DNA from 2 places in the Ramlibacter sp. PS3R-8 genome. Region 2 is predicted to be linked to the other one. Evidence: riboswitches for the same ligand, from Rfam matches in the RefSeq annotation. Region 2 holds a riboswitch; the other holds the start of a gene.
The links. A riboswitch is a leader RNA that binds a small molecule or an ion and turns the genes downstream of it on or off. The one in region 2 is predicted to bind S-adenosylhomocysteine.
Positions count from the first base shown of each region.

Region 1 (7,618 bases), on a different contig from region 2:
TGGCTGACGCACGCCCTGAAGAAACACTCCACGCTGGTGGAAAAGAACATCGACGCCCTGGCCAGCCTGCTGCAATTGAACAAGGCCGAGCGCGCGCTGCTGCTGTACGGCACGCTGGCGCGGTACCAGCGGGACCTGCGCAGCCTGCTGGTGGAGTTCAAGGTCAACAACGCGCCGGAGGCCTACGCGGCCATCGCCGAAGTGGCCGGCGTCAACGCCGCCGAGGTGGGCGAGGCCTTGCGGGCCGGCTCGCGGCTGGAGCGCATCGGCCTGGTCGAAAACCTGATCTCCGAACACAACATCACCGACCTGGCGGACCTGATGAAGGTCAGCGAAAAGCTGCCGCCGGTGCTGATGCGCGAGTACCGCGACCAGAACGAGCTGATGGCGGTGTTCACCCGTCCCTCGGCCAAGAGTTCGCTGACGCTGGAAGATTTCCAATTCGTCGCCGAGGACGCGCGGGTGCTGCGCGCCATGCTGCGCAACGGCATCGACCGCAAGGAGGCCGGCGTCAACGTGCTGCTGTACGGCCCGCCCGGCACCGGCAAGACCGAACTCGCCAAAGTGGTGGCGCAGGCTGCGGGGCTGGAGCTGTTCGAGGTGGAATATGCGGACCGCGACGGCAACTCGCTGAGCGGCCGCGACCGCTACCGCTCGCTGCAGATCGCGCAGGTGTTCCTCAAGGGCAGCTCGCAGGCCGCGCTGCTGTTCGACGAGGTCGAAGACGTCTTTCCGCCGATCTCCAGCGAGGCAGCGCAGATGCTGGCGCGGGCCGAGCAGGTGGTGGCGCCGCCATCCGGCAGCGTCAGTGGCAAGGCCTGGGTGAACCAGATCCTCGAATCCAACCCGGTGCCGACCATCTGGGTGACCAACCGCATCGAGCAGATCGACCCCGCTTTCCGCCGCCGCTTCGCCTATCACCTGGAGCTGAAGTCGCCGCCGCCCGGGGCGCGCGAAGCCATCGTGCGCAAGACGCTGGAAGGCGCGGAAGTTTCCGCCGCCTTCGTTACCCGCTTGACGGAACGCAAGGGGCTGACGCCGGCGCAGATCCGCACCGCGGTGCGCTTCGCCGGCCTCGCCGGGGAAGAAGGCGTGCAGATGGAAGACCTGATCGACCGCCAGTTGCGCAACGCGGACAAGGCACTGGGCACGCGCAGCTCCGACGGCGCGGCGCGCCCGTGCGTCACCACGTACGACCTCGACATGCTCAATGTGGAGTCGCGCTTCGAGGTGCCGCGCATCGTGGAGGCGCTCAAGGCGCGCGGCCACGGCACGCTGTGTTTCTACGGCGCACCGGGCACCGGCAAGACCGCGCTGGCCGAGCACATCGCGCGCAGCCTGGACAAGCCCCTGCTGATCAAGCAGGCGAGCGACCTCATGAGCAAGTTCGTCGGCGAGACCGAGCAGAACATGGCCGCGATGTTCCGCGAAGCCGAAGCCGAAAAGGCGGTGCTGCTGCTGGACGAGGCCGACAGCTTCCTGCAGGACCGGCGCGGCGCGCAGCGCACCTACGAGGTGACCGAGGTCAACGAGATGCTGCAGGGCATGGAGCGCTTCGCCGGCATCTTCGTCTGCACCACGAACTTGATGGACCGCATCGACCAGGCGGCGCTGCGCCGCTTCGCGTTCAAGATCCGCTTCAAGCCGCTCACCACGGTGCAGCGCGAGAAGATGTTCGTGACGGAGGCGCTGGGTGGGGATGCGTTGCTGCTGTCGCCGGAGGCAGCGTCACGGCTGGCGAAGCTGGACCAGATCTGTCCGGGAGACTTCGCCGCCGTGAAGCGCCAGGTGGAGATCCTCGCCGCGCAGCTTTCGCCCGAGGAGTTCCTCGAGCAGCTGGAGGCGGAGCATCGCATCAAGCCGGAAGTGCGCGAAGCGCGGAGCATCGGGTTCGTGCAGTGAGCCAAAGGCGAACAGCCGAACAGCCGGACAACCGGACGCAGAAGACGCAGAAACTACGCAGAAGACGCAGAAAAAACCAAGAAGGGTCTTGGAGTCCTTTTGCGTCTTCTGCGTGACTTTTGCGCCTTCTGCGTCCGGCTGTCAGTTCCCTCTAAGCCATCGCCTGCAACACGTCCAACACCCCCGGCCCATACTTCTCCAGCTTCGCCGCCCCGATCCCGCTGATCCCCTCCAGGTCCCGGACCGACCGCGGATCCGCCGCCGCGACCGCGGCCAGCGTCGCATCATGAAAGATGACATAGGCCGGCAGGTTGTGCGATCGCGCGACATCCGCCCGCCACGCCTTCAGCGCGGCAAACCGCTGCTGCGCGGCCTCGGTCAGCCCCGCTGCCGCAGCCGGGGGCGCGCCTTTCCTCGACCCGCGCTCGCGCCGCACGCGCCCGGCCGGCTGGTTGATCGACTCCCGCAGCGCCACCGGCTGCTCGCCCTTGAGCACGGCGCGCGAACCTTCCGTGAGATGCAGCGTGTTGTACGAAGAAGCGTCCACCTGCAGCGCCCCGGTGGCGATCAACTGCCGCAGCACGCCGCGCAACTGCTGCTCGGACAGCGCGGCGCCGATGCCGAACGTCGACAGCTTCTGGTGGCCGAACTGGTTGACCTTGTCGGTGACCTTGCCGCGCAGCACGTCCATGATGTGGCCGGCGCCGAAGTGCAGGCCATTGGCCTGCTGCACGCGGTAGATGGTGGACAGCAGCATGCGCGCCGCCTCGGTGCCGTCCCACACCGCGGGTGGCGCCACGCAGTTGTCGCAGTTGCCGCAAGGCGTGGACTGCTCGCCGAAGTACGCGAGCAAACGCACGCGCCGGCAGTCGGTGGCCTCGGCCAGCGCCAGCAGCGCATCGAGCTTGCCGCGCAGGCCCTGCTTGAACTCCTCGCCGGCCGGACTCTCGTCGATCATCCGCCGCTGGTTCACCACGTCCTGCAGGCCGTACGCCATCCACGCGTCCGATGGCAGGCCATCGCGGCCGGCACGGCCGGTCTCCTGGTAATAGCCTTCGATGTTCTTCGGCAGGTCCAGGTGGGCGACGAAGCGCACGTCCGGCTTGTCGATGCCCATGCCGAAGGCGATGGTGGCCGTCATCACCACGCCGTCCTCGCGCAGGAAGCGGTCCTGGTGCTTCTGTCGCACTTCGGCGTCGAGCCCCGCGTGATAAGGCAGGGCGTCCATTCCCTGCCTGCACAGGATCTCCGCGACCTCCTCCACCCGCTTGCGCGACTGGCAGTACACGATGCCCGCCTCGCCGGCGTGCTCGCCTTCGATGAAGCGCAGCAGCTGCTGCGTCGGGTCCGTCTTCTCGACGATGCTGTAGCGGATGTTGGGCCGGTCGAAGCTGCTGACGAACTGGCGCGCCTCCTCCAGTTGCAGGTGCTGCACGATGTCGGCGCGCGTGAGGCCGTCCGCCGTGGCGGTGAGGGCGATGCGCGGCACGCCGGCATAGCGCTCGTGCAGGACGGCCAGCGCGCGGTACTCCGGCCGGAAGTCGTGGCCCCACTGGCTCACGCAGTGGGCCTCGTCGATGGCGAACAGGCTCAGCTTGCCGGCCTCGCGCAGGCGGTCCAGCAGCTCCAGGAACCGTGGCGTGGTGACGCGCTCCGGCGCGGCGTAGAGCAGAGTCAGCTCGCCGCGCAGCAGCCGCTTTTCCACGGCATTGGCAGCCTCGCCGCTGAGCGTGGAATTCAGGAATGCGGCCTCGACTCCGGCTTCGTGCAGCGCACCGACCTGGTCGTGCATCAGGGCGATGAGGGGCGACACCACGATGGCGACGCCGTGGCCGGCCTGCTGGCGGGCCAGCGCGGGGATCTGGTAGCACAGCGATTTGCCGCCGCCGGTGGGCATGAGCACCAGCGCGTCGCCGCCGGCGATGACGTGGTCGATGATCTCGGCCTGCGGGCCGCGGAAGGCGCCGTAGCCGAAGACGTCCTTGAGGAGGGTGAGGGCAGTGGTCAAGGTGGCAATTGTCCGGGACAGTGAGGGTTCAACGCGTCCTTCTTAGAATGGGTGGACCATGAAGCCTGTGATCTATACCCGCGGCCAAGCCCTCCCCGCCCTGCTGAAGCAGCGCATCGTCATCCTGGACGGCGCCATGGGCACCATGATCCAGCGTTTCAAGTTGGTCGAGGCCGACTATCGCGGAAAGCTCCTTGCGGACCACCCCAAGGACGTCAAGAACAACGGCGACCTGCTGGTGCTGACGCGGCCGGACGTGATCCGCGACGTCCACGAGGGCTATCTGGCCGCCGGCGTGGACATCATCGAGACCAACACCTTCGGCGCCAATTCGATCGCCCAGGACGACTATGCCCTGGGCCACCTGGCGCGCGAGATGAACGTGGCCGCGGCGCGGCTGGCGCGCGAGGCCGCCGACAAGTTTTCCACGCCGGAGCACCCGCGCTTCGTGGCCGGCGCCCTGGGCCCGACGCCCCGCACCGCCAGCATCAGCCCCGACGTCAACGATCCGGGCGCGCGCAATGTCGATTTCGAGCAGCTGCGTGCCGCCTACTACGAGCAGGTGGAAGGCCTGGTCGAAGGCGGAGTGGACCTGCTGCTGGTGGAAACGATCTTCGACACGCTCAACGCCAAGGCGGCGCTGTTCGCCATCGAGGAATACTTCGCCGCCAGCGGCGAGCGGCTGCCGGTGATCATCAGCGGCACGGTGACGGACGCGTCCGGGCGCATCCTCAGCGGCCAGACGGTCACGGCTTTCTGGCACAGCGTGCGGCATGCCCAGCCGCTGGCGGTGGGCCTCAATTGCGCCCTGGGCGCGGCGCTGATGCGCCCGTACATCCAGGAGCTGGCCAAGGTGGCGGGCGACACCTTCATCAGCTGCTATCCGAACGCGGGGCTGCCCAATCCGATGGCGGAGACCGGCTTCGACGAAACGCCGGACGTGACGTCCCGCCTGCTGCGCGAGTTCGCCGCCGAAGGGCTGGTGAACATCGTCGGCGGCTGCTGCGGCACGACGCCGGAGCACATCGCAGCGATCGGCGACGCCGTGCGGCCGCTGGCCACGCGCACGCTCAAGCGCGATTTCTTCTACAAGGAAGCGGCCTGACGGTCCGGGTGGGACGGGCCGGCCAGCGGGCGGTAACCCGCTGGCCCCTCGTTGCCTGCCGCTTCCGGTAAGTCGCGACTCAACGCAGGAAGTATCGCCCGGCGGGGCCAGATGTTTTTGCCGAAGTCATGGCAGTCTGCGCGTTTTCCAGAAAACTATTCGGCCAAGTCGCGGTCCAGCAGATAAGATGCCTGCATGGACCCCATTGACCGGAAGATCCTCAAGGTCCTGCAGCAGGACGCCCGCGCCAGCCTGCAGCAGATCGGCCAGGCGGTGGGGCTGAGCCCGTCGCCGTGCTGGGAGCGCATCAAGAAGATGGAACTGGCCGGGGTGATCGAGGGCTACACGGTCCGGCTGAACGCCCAGGCGCTGGACCTGAACGACACGGTGCTGGTGCAGCTGACGCTGGACAGCCATACCGACAACACGCTGGAAAAGTTCGGCGAGGTGCTGGCCACCATCCCCGAGGTGATCGAGGCTTACCTGGTGTCGGGGGAGTACGACTACCTGCTGCGGGTGGCGGTGAAGGACACCCGGGACTACGAACGGCTGCTGCGCGAGAAGCTCTACAAGATCAAGGGCATCCGGCACAGCAAGTCGTCGTTCGTGCTGCGGACGTTGAAGAAGGCGGATCTGCCGCTTTGAATGTCGGGGTCGCTTCGCGAACCCGACCTACAGGGAAAACGACCGCATTGGTAGGTCGGGTTCGCGAAGCGACCCCGCCACCACTGTAAAATCCCCCCAGCTCAAGGAGCGCTGCAGCGGCCCGCCCGCCAGGCTTGAGATGGATTCCAACCGCGCTCACCCGGACCCCCCACGAGGTGAGTGAGATGCAGCAGCAAGACCTACCCCCCCTGAAGCTTTCCGGCCTGGAGCCCGTTGCCATCGGCACCGGCTCGTTGTTCGTCAACATCGGCGAGCGCACCAACGTCACCGGTTCCAAAGCCTTCGCCAAGCTGATCCTGGCCGGCCAGTTCGAGCAGGCGCTCGCAGTCGCGCGCCAGCAGGTCGAGAACGGCGCCCAGGTCATCGACATCAACATGGACGAAGCCATGCTGGACAGCAAGGCGGCCATGGTGCGCTTCCTGCAGCTGATCGCCAGCGAGCCGGACATCGCACGCGTGCCGATCATGGTCGACTCGTCCAAGTGGGAGGTGATCGAGGCCGGGCTGCGCTGCATCCAGGGCAAGGGCATCGTCAACTCGATCAGCATGAAGGAAGGCGAAGCGGAGTTCCGCCGCCAGGCCACGCTGGTGCGCCGCTACGGCGCCGCCGCCGTGGTGATGGCCTTCGACGAGAAAGGCCAGGCCGACACCTACCAGCGCAAGATCGAGATCTGCCAGCGCGCCTACCGCATCCTGGTGGACGAAGTGAACTTCCCGGCCGAGGACATCATCTTCGACCCGAACATCTTCGCCATCGCCACCGGCATCGAGGAGCACGACAACTACGCGGTCGATTTCATTAACGCGGTGAAGTGGATCAAGGAGAACCTGCCGGGCGCCAAGGTCAGCGGCGGAGTGTCGAACGTCAGCTTCTCCTTCCGCGGCAACGACCCGGTGCGCGAGGCGATCCACACCGTCTTCCTGTACCACGCCATCCAGGCGGGCATGGACATGGGCATCGTCAACGCCGGCATGGTCGGCGTCTACGACGAGCTGGAGCCGCAGTTGCGCGAGCGCGTCGAGGACGTCGTGCTCAATCGCCGTCCCGATGCCGGCGAACGCCTGGTCGAGATCGCCGAGCAGGCCAAGGGCGCGTCGAAGGACGAGGGCAAGAAGAACGAATGGCGCGCGCTGCCGGTGGAGCAGCGCCTGGCGCACGCCCTGGTGCACGGCATCACGGACCACATCGTCGTCGACACCGAGGAGATGTACCAGAAGGTGCTGGCCATCAAGGGCCGGCCGCTGCACGTCATCGAAGGCCCGCTCATGGACGGCATGAACATCGTCGGCGACCTGTTCGGCGCCGGCAAGATGTTCCTGCCGCAGGTGGTGAAGTCGGCGCGCGTGATGAAGCAGGCCGTGGCCCACCTCATTCCCTACATCGAGGAAGAGAAAAAGCAGCAGGAAGCCGCCGGCGAGGACGTGCGCGCCAAGGGCAAGATCGTCATCGCCACCGTCAAGGGCGACGTGCACGACATCGGCAAGAACATCGTCACCGTCGTGCTCCAGTGCAACAACTTCGAGGTGGTGAACATGGGCGTGATGGTCCCGTGCCACGAGATCCTGGCGAGGGCCAAGGTCGAGGGCGCCGACATCGTCGGCCTGTCGGGGCTGATCACGCCGTCGCTGGAGGAGATGCAGTACGTCGCCAGCGAGATGCAGAAGGACGACCACTTCCGCGTGAAGAAGATCCCGCTGCTGATCGGCGGCGCCACCACCAGCCGCGTGCACACCGCCGTCAAGATCGCGCCGCACTACGAAGGCCCGGTGGTCTATGTGCCGGATGCGTCGCGCAGCGTGAGCGTGGCGCAGAGCCTGCTGTCCGACCAGGCGGCGAAGTACATCGCCGACGTCAACGCCGACTACGACCGGGTGCGGCAGCAGCACGCCAGCAAGAAGCAGGTGCCGCTGTGGCCGCTGGCCAAGGCGCGCGCCAAC
Region 1 is NZ_JBBHGT010000006.1:170,409-178,026, reverse strand. Features, by position in the region: gene WG902_RS19205 (ATP-binding protein) at 1-1,902, shown strand, start outside; gene recQ (DNA helicase RecQ) at 2,054-3,910, opposite strand; gene WG902_RS19195 (homocysteine S-methyltransferase family protein) at 3,969-5,015, shown strand; gene WG902_RS19190 (Lrp/AsnC family transcriptional regulator) at 5,211-5,660, shown strand; S-adenosyl-L-homocysteine riboswitch at 5,758-5,825, shown strand; gene metH (methionine synthase) at 5,846-7,618, shown strand, end outside.
Region 1: another riboswitch for S-adenosylhomocysteine. It lies ahead of metH (methionine synthase); the one in region 2 lies ahead of ahcY (adenosylhomocysteinase).

Region 2 (7,618 bases):
CAGGCGCTTCACGCCCATGGCCCGCAGCTGCGCGAGCTGGTCGCACACCTTGGCCCGCGTCGCGCCGATGCACGAGAAGTGGCTGGCCGCATCCACGCCCTCGGCCAGGATCTCGCTGACGGTGTTGAAGGTGCCGGTGTGCGTGGAGCCGCCCGCGCCATAGGTGACGGAGCAGAACTCCGGCTTGAGTGCGTACAGCTGTTGCCGCGCGGCGCGCAGCTTGTCGCTGCCTTCGGGCGTCTTGGGCGGAAAGAATTCGAGGCTGATGGGAAGCATCAATCGCTCCTCAGTGCGTGAAGGAAGAATTCGCGGTTGCCGTCGCCACCCGCGATGGGACTGTCGTACCAGCCGGCGACCCGCAGTCCGAGCGCAGCGCAGGCATCGCGCAGCCGCTGCTCGACGATCGGATACAGCGACGCGTCGCGGACCACACCGCCCTTGCCGATCTGCCCCGGTTGCAGTTCGAACTGCGGCTTGGCAAGCATGAGCAGATGACCGCCCGGCTTCAACAATGGCGCGAGCGGGGGCAACACCAGGGTCAACGAAATGAACGAAAGATCACCCGTCACCAGGTCGAAGTTGCCTCCGACGTAGTGCGGCTTCAGCTCCCGGGCATTGAGTTTCTCGATGGCGCTGACCCTCGGGTCGGCGCGCAGCTTCGGGTGCAGCTGGCCGTGGCCGACGTCCACGCCGATCACGTGTTTGGCGCCCTGCTGCAGCAGGCAGTCGGTGAATCCGCCGGTGGACTGGCCGACGTCGAGGCAATTCCAGCCGGTCACGTCGAGGCCGGCGCTCACCAGCGCGCCTTCGAGCTTCAGCCCGCCACGCGAGACGTAGCGCGATTCCGCCGTGTCCAGCAACTCGACCTGCGCGGTGGCGGGAAGCTCGTCACCATTCTTGGCCACGCGCTTCCAGGCCGCGCCGTCGAACCACCGCACGCCGGAGGCAATCAGCCGCTGCGCCTGCGAACGCGTGGCCGCGAGGCCGCGATCGACGAGGAATTGGTCGGCACGCATCGTGAATTCGTCATTCCCGCGAAGGCGGGAACCCAGGGCTTCCGCATTTCTGCTTCTGGCTCCCCGCCTCCGCGGGGATGACGCTGCGCGTCACCTGGGCCCCCGCCTCCGCGGGGGTGACCTCAGTACCGGTACGTATCCGCCTTGTACGGCCCGGTCTTCTTCACGCCGATGTAGTCCGCCTGCGCCTGCGTCAGCTCGGTGAGCTGCGCGCCCAGCTTCGACAGCTGCAGCCGCGCGACCTTCTCGTCCAGCAGCTTCGGCAGCACATAGACCTGGCCGACTTCATACTCGCTCGGCTTGGTGAACAGCTCGATCTGCGCCAGCGTCTGGTTGGCGAACGACGAGGACATCACGTAGCTGGGGTGGCCGGTGCCGCAACCCAGGTTCACCAGGCGTCCCTTGGCCAGCAGGATGATGCGCTTGCCGTCCGGGAAGATCACGTGGTCGACCTGCGGCTTGATCTCGTCCCACTTGCACTTCTTCTCGAGCGACGCGACATCGATCTCGTTGTCGAAGTGGCCGATGTTGCAGACGATCGCCTGGTCCTTCATCTTCGCCATGTGGTCGAAGGTGATCACGTCCTTGTTGCCGGTCGTGGTGACGAAGATGTCGGCCTTGTCCGCCGCATATTCCATCGTGACGATGCGGTAGCCTTCCATGGCGGCCTGCAGCGCGTTGATGGGGTCGATCTCGGTGACCCACACCTGCGCCGACAGCGCGCGCAGTGCCTGCGCCGAGCCCTTGCCGACGTCGCCGTAGCCGGCCACGACCGCGACCTTGCCCGCGATCATCACATCGGTGGCGCGCTTGATGCCGTCCACCAGCGACTCGCGGCAGCCGTACAGGTTGTCGAACTTGCTCTTGGTGACCGAGTCGTTGACGTTGATGGCACGGAACTTCAACAGGCCCTTGTTGGCCATGTCGATCAGGCGGTGCACGCCGGTCGTGGTCTCTTCCGTCACGCCGATGATCTGGGCGGCCTTGCGGCTGTACCAGGTCGGGTCTTCCTTCAGCTTGGCGCGGATGGCGGCGTGCAGGATGCGCTCTTCCTCGGTGGAGTGGGTGTCGATGAGCGACAGGTCCTTCTCGCAGCGCTGGCCCAGGTGCATCAGCAGCGTGGCGTCGCCGCCGTCGTCCAGGATCATGTTCGGGCCTTCGCCTTCGCTGCCCTTCGGCCCGAAGTCGAAGATGCGGTGCGTGTAGTCCCAGTAGTCTTCCAGCGACTCGCCCTTGATGGCGAACACCGGCGTGCCGCCCGCGGCGATGGCCGCGGCGGCGTGGTCCTGGGTGGAGAAGATGTTGCACGAGGCCCAGCGAACCGTCGCGCCCAGTGCCTGCAGCGTCTCGATCAGCACCGCGGTCTGGATGGTCATGTGAAGCGAGCCGGTGATGCGCGCGCCCTTGAGCGGCTGGCTTTTCGCGAATTCGTCGCGGATGGCCATCAGGCCGGGCATCTCGGTTTCGGCGATGCGGATTTCCTTGCGGCCCCAGGCGGCAAGGGAAATGTCGGTGATCGCGCAGTCGGCGGGCGCGGTGGTCTTGAGAACGGCGTTCATGTGGGCTCCGGAGCTATGGATGGGGAACCCACCCTTCCGGAGGGCTCACCGCACGGAAGAGTGGGTGAGCGTCGTTGCATGATTAGCCGAGCCTCGCGTCCTGGGCGGACGCTGCAACGCTCCTCGGTTGCCCGCATTTTATCGGAATCCGGCGTCCGGCTCCAAACAACAGTGTTCGATCCTGTACAAAGGCCACATGGCTACCACCGGATTCCCCACTCCCCCCATCGAGCCGATGCTCGCCAAGATCGCCGAGGCGCTCCCCACCGAGGCCGGCTTCCTGTTCGAGCCCAAGTGGGACGGCTTCCGCGCGCTGGTGTTCCGCGGCGCGGAGCAGACCTACCTGCAGAGCCGCGACCTCCGGCCGCTGAACCGCTACTTCCCCGAACTGGAGAAGGCGCTGCACGACACGCTGCCGAAAGGCTGCGTGCTCGACGGCGAGATCGTGGTGGCCGGGCCGCGCGGCCTGGACTTCGACGCGCTCCAGCAGCGCATCCACCCGGCGCCGTCGCGCATCGCCAAATTGTCCAAGGAGACGCCGGCGGCCTTTGTCGCCTTCGACCTGCTGGCCGCGGGCGGCAAATCCACGATGGAACTGCCGCAAGCGGAGCGCCGCGTGCGGCTCGAGCGCCTGCTCGGCAAGCCCAAGCCGCCCCTGCACCTGACGCCGGTGACGCGCGACCGCGCGGAGGCCGAAAAGTGGTTGGAGGAATTCGAAGGTGCGGGACTGGACGGCGTGATCGCCAAGCTGGAAAGCGCGCCTTATCAACCAGGCAAGCGGACGATGCTGAAGATCAAGCACGTGCGCAGCGCGGAGTGCGTGGTTGCCGGCTTCCGCTGGTACAAGGACCGCAACGACGCGGTCGGCTCCCTGCTGCTCGGTCTTTACGACGAGGCGGGCGTGCTGCACCACGTGGGCGTGACCTCCGCGTTCAAGATGGAGATGCGTGAAGAGCTCGCCAGGGAACTCGAGCCCTTGCGCAGCGATGTCGAAGACCATCCGTGGCGCGAGTGGGCCGGGGCTCAGGTGGGGGATGCGCAGCGGATGCCCGGCGCGCAGAGCCGATGGAGCGGCGGCAAGGACCTGAGCTGGGTGCCTTTGCGGCCGGAGCGCGTGGTGGAAGTGAAGTACGACCACCTGCAGGGCGACCGCTTCCGCCACGCCACGGTGTTCCTGCGCTGGCGGCCGGACAAGCCGGCCACGGACTGCCGCTATGACCAGCTGGAGGTGACGACGCCGTTCGCGCTGGCGAAGGTGTTCGGGGCGTAGTCGGGGTCGCGCACCGGGGAAGCGGGGACCCGTCGCCCTGCCTCACTGCTTCAGTACGTTGTACGACTTCAGCATCGTTTCTCGCCGCCCGGGTCCCTGCGGATATTGGGCAGAGCGTTCCTGGATTCGCTTCACGAACAGTTGAACATCAGGGCTGTACCAGTCCGTGTTGATGGTGCCCGTGCTGTCGGTCCACCGGAAACGGTAGGCCTTGAAGGTACCGGCCGGCACCGTGACGTCTTCATACGCTTCCACCATCTGCCGGCCTTCGACCGGTACGCTTCGGCCTTCCGCCGGAAACTTCACCTGGAAGTTTCGGGTCCAGCTTTTGCCGACTTCCACCGGGTACTCCCAGGCGAGCGGCGGATCCCAGACGACGGCGATCTGCCCGTCCGCGCCCATCAATCCGACCCACTGACCGCCTGCGGGATGGATCAGCAGCGTTCCCTCCGTGGACTGGATTCCTAGGAACTGGCGGCCATCCCAGTTTTTTTCAACCAGCATGCTCTGGACCTCTCCTTCGCCGCTGCCGAAACTGCCGCTGTTCTGCACGCTGTTCACCCAGACCGATCCCGGTCGCAGCGGCGGGTGGGGATCGAGGCGCTGGGCCGGGGCATTGGAGGCCACCCATGCCAGCAGCAGGGCGGCGCCGGCCTTCCGTGCAAAGGTCTTGTCCATGGTGAACCCTCTTCGTTCGTGGGAGACGAAGAATGGTTCAGCCGCGTCGGAAATCAAATACCCATGGTGGAGACCCGCCTAAGGTCCCTGCGACTTGTTGCGGCGGAAGCAGGCCACCGAGTGGTCGTTCACGATCCCCACCGCCTGCATCCACGCATGGACGATCACCGGCCCCACGAACTTGAAGCCGCGGCGCTTGAGTTCCTTCGAGATCCTCCCGGACAAGGGCGTGCTCGCCGGTACCGAGCGGCCGTCGCCCCGCAGCACCTTCCCGTCGGTGAACGACCAGCAGAAAGCCGCGAAGTCTTCGCCGCGGGCCTGCATGTCGCAGTAGATCCTGGCCGCGGCAATGGTCGCCTCGATCTTGGCGCGCGAGCGGATGATGCCGGCGTCCGCGACCAGCTCCTCCACCTGTTTCTCGCCGAAGCGCGCCACCTTCACCGGATCGAACCCGGCGAACGCCTTGCGGAAGGCCTCGCGCTTGTGCAGGATCGTCCGCCACGACAGCCCCGCCTGGAATCCCTCCAGCACCAGCATTTCCCACAGCATGCGGGGGTCGCGCTGGGGCACGCCCCATTCCTCGTCGTGGTACCTGGCCATCAGGGCGTCGTCACCCTCGGCCCAGGTGCAGCGATGAACAGGCAGGCTCATTGGAATTCCCTCCGCGCTACGCGCTGCGGGATTCTCCTTGGGGCGGCCCGGCGGCTCATGCTTCGATCGTACCGAACGGTAGACTCTGCTGCCATCCGCAACGGCGCCCCCCATGCAGAACCAGGATCAATGGCAAGCAAGCAAGTACGTCTGGCGTGACGGCCACCTGGCGCCGTCCCTGGACGAGAGGGAACTCGGGCGGGGGTCCCGCCTGATCGCGGGGCGCGTCGCGGCCCATTACGAGCGGGCGCTGGCCACTTACGCCGGCGGCCGGCTCCTGGACCTCGGCTGCGGGAAGGTGCCCCTCTACTCGGCCTACCGCGACCGGGTCTCGGAAGCTGTCTGTGTCGACTGGGCGCAGACGCTGCACCGCAACCCGCACCTCGACCTCGAGTGCGACTTGTCGCAGCCCTTGCCGCTGTCGACGGCTTCGTTCGACACCGTGCTTCTGTCCGACGTGCTGGAACACATTCCGGAGCCCGCCGTGCTCTGGAACGAAATGGCGCGCGTGCTGCGCCCCGGTGGCCACCTGCTGATGAACGTGCCGTTCCTGTATTGGCTCCACGAGGAGCCGCACGACTACTACCGCTACACGGAGCACGCGCTGCGGCGCGGCGCCGCCGGGGCAGGCCTCGAAGTGCTGGCGCTCGACCGCATCGGAGGGGCTCCGGAGGTACTGCTGGACATCACCGGCAAGCTGATCGCACGTTGGCGGCCCGGGATGCGCAGGCTGGCATGGGCCGTGCACGGTCTGGGCTGCCGCTGGCTCGAAACCGCATCGGGCCGGCGTGCCTCGAAGAACACCGCGGGACCGTTCCCGCTGGGCTATTTCCTCGTTGCCCGCCGCGCCGCGCAGTAGGCATCACGCCAGCACGGCGACCTTCTTGCGCTCCACCAGCGCGAAGTCGATCTCCGCTCCCAGTCCGGCGCCCGTCGGCGCGTGCACCATGCCGCCCGCATCGATCTCGATGTCGCGCGCCAGTCCGTACTTCTGCGACTCCGCCGGCAACAGCACTTCGAAGAACTCGGTGTTCCGGATCGCCATGATCACGTGCAGGTTGGCCACGTTGTTCAGCGAGTTGCCGCCGTGGTGCACTTCGAAGTTCAGGTGGAAGGCCTCCGCGAGATGCGCCACCTTCATCAGGCCCGTGATGCCGCCCTTGACCGCGACGTCCCCGCGCAGATAGTCGGTCGCGCGCTCCTTCACCCAGGGCGTGAACGCGTCGAGTCCACCTGCGGGGTACTCCGTGGCCATGATGGGGATGTGCAGGTGCTTGCGCAGTTCGAGGTAGTTGTAGATGTCGTTGTCGGCGAGCGGATCCTCGTACCAGTAGTAGCCCAGGTCCTGCGCGGCCTGGCCGACGCGCAGCGCAGACGGATAGTCGTAGCTCCAGGCAGCGTCCAGCATCAGCAGGTAGTCGTCGCCGACGGCCTTGCGCACCGCCTCGCAGACGCGGATGTCCTCGCGCCACGCCTGCGGCGGATGGATCTTGTAGGCGACGAGGTTCTGCGCCTTGTAGTGCAGCGCCTCCTCGGCATACGCAGCCGGGCTCGCCAGCACTGCCGAACTCATGTACGCCGGGACCTGGTCCCGGTAGGTTCCCAGCAGGTTGTGGATCGGCAGGCCGGCGACCTGGCCGGCGATGTCCCACAACGCGACGTCGACGGCGCCGATGCTGCGCACGGTGGTGGTCCGCACCCGCTTCCACATCGCCTGGTACAGCCGCTCGCGCTGCAGCGGGTCCTGCCCCAGCAACAGCGGCTTCAGCACCCGGATCAGGCTGCCGCCATCCGAGTCCGCCGGGAAGAAGGCCGAGCCCAGGAAGGCATGGCCGGTGACGCCCTCGTCCGTCACGATCTTCAGCAGCCCCAGCTTGCTGGCGCCGGAGAACTTGCCGGTGTGCGCGCCGTAGCTGGTCGCCGGGATGTCGTCCCAGGCGAACAGCGTGAGCGTGACGTCGGTGATCTTCATTCGATGCGGATGTTGGCGTCGCGAATCAACTGCGTCCACTTGGTGACCTCGCTGCGCACCAGCGTGCTGAACTGCTCCGGCGTGCTGGCCACCACTTCGACGCCCTGGTCGTTGAAGCGCTTGATCACGTCCGGCTCCTTCAGCAGCGTGACCATGTCGCGATTGAGCTTGTCCACCACGGGCCTGGGCGTGCCGGCCGGCACCTGCATGCCGAACCACACGTTCACTTCATAGCCGGGCACGCCGGATTCCGCCACCGTCGGCGCGTCCGGCAGCAGCGCGGAGCGCTTCAGGCCGCTGACGCCGATCACCTTCATCTTGCCGGCCTTGATGTGCTGGACCACGTTGGGCACGTTGTCGAACAGCGCGTCGATCTCGCCGGCCAGCAACGCCGTCACGGCCGGGGCGCTGCCCTTGTAAGGGATGTGCGCCAGCTTCGTGCCGGTCATCTTCATGAACAGTTCCATCGACA
Region 2 is NZ_JBBHGT010000004.1:268,630-276,247, forward strand. Features, by position in the region: gene metF (methylenetetrahydrofolate reductase [NAD(P)H]) at 1-279, opposite strand, end outside; gene WG902_RS16235 (TlyA family RNA methyltransferase) at 276-1,016, opposite strand; gene ahcY (adenosylhomocysteinase) at 1,139-2,575, opposite strand; S-adenosyl-L-homocysteine riboswitch at 2,635-2,706, opposite strand; gene WG902_RS16245 (ATP-dependent DNA ligase) at 2,772-3,845, shown strand; gene WG902_RS16250 (hypothetical protein) at 3,888-4,523, opposite strand; gene WG902_RS16255 (DNA-3-methyladenine glycosylase I) at 4,602-5,174, opposite strand; gene WG902_RS16260 (class I SAM-dependent methyltransferase) at 5,287-6,033, shown strand; gene WG902_RS16265 (enolase C-terminal domain-like protein) at 6,037-7,146, opposite strand; gene WG902_RS16270 (Bug family tripartite tricarboxylate transporter substrate binding protein) at 7,143-7,618, opposite strand, start outside.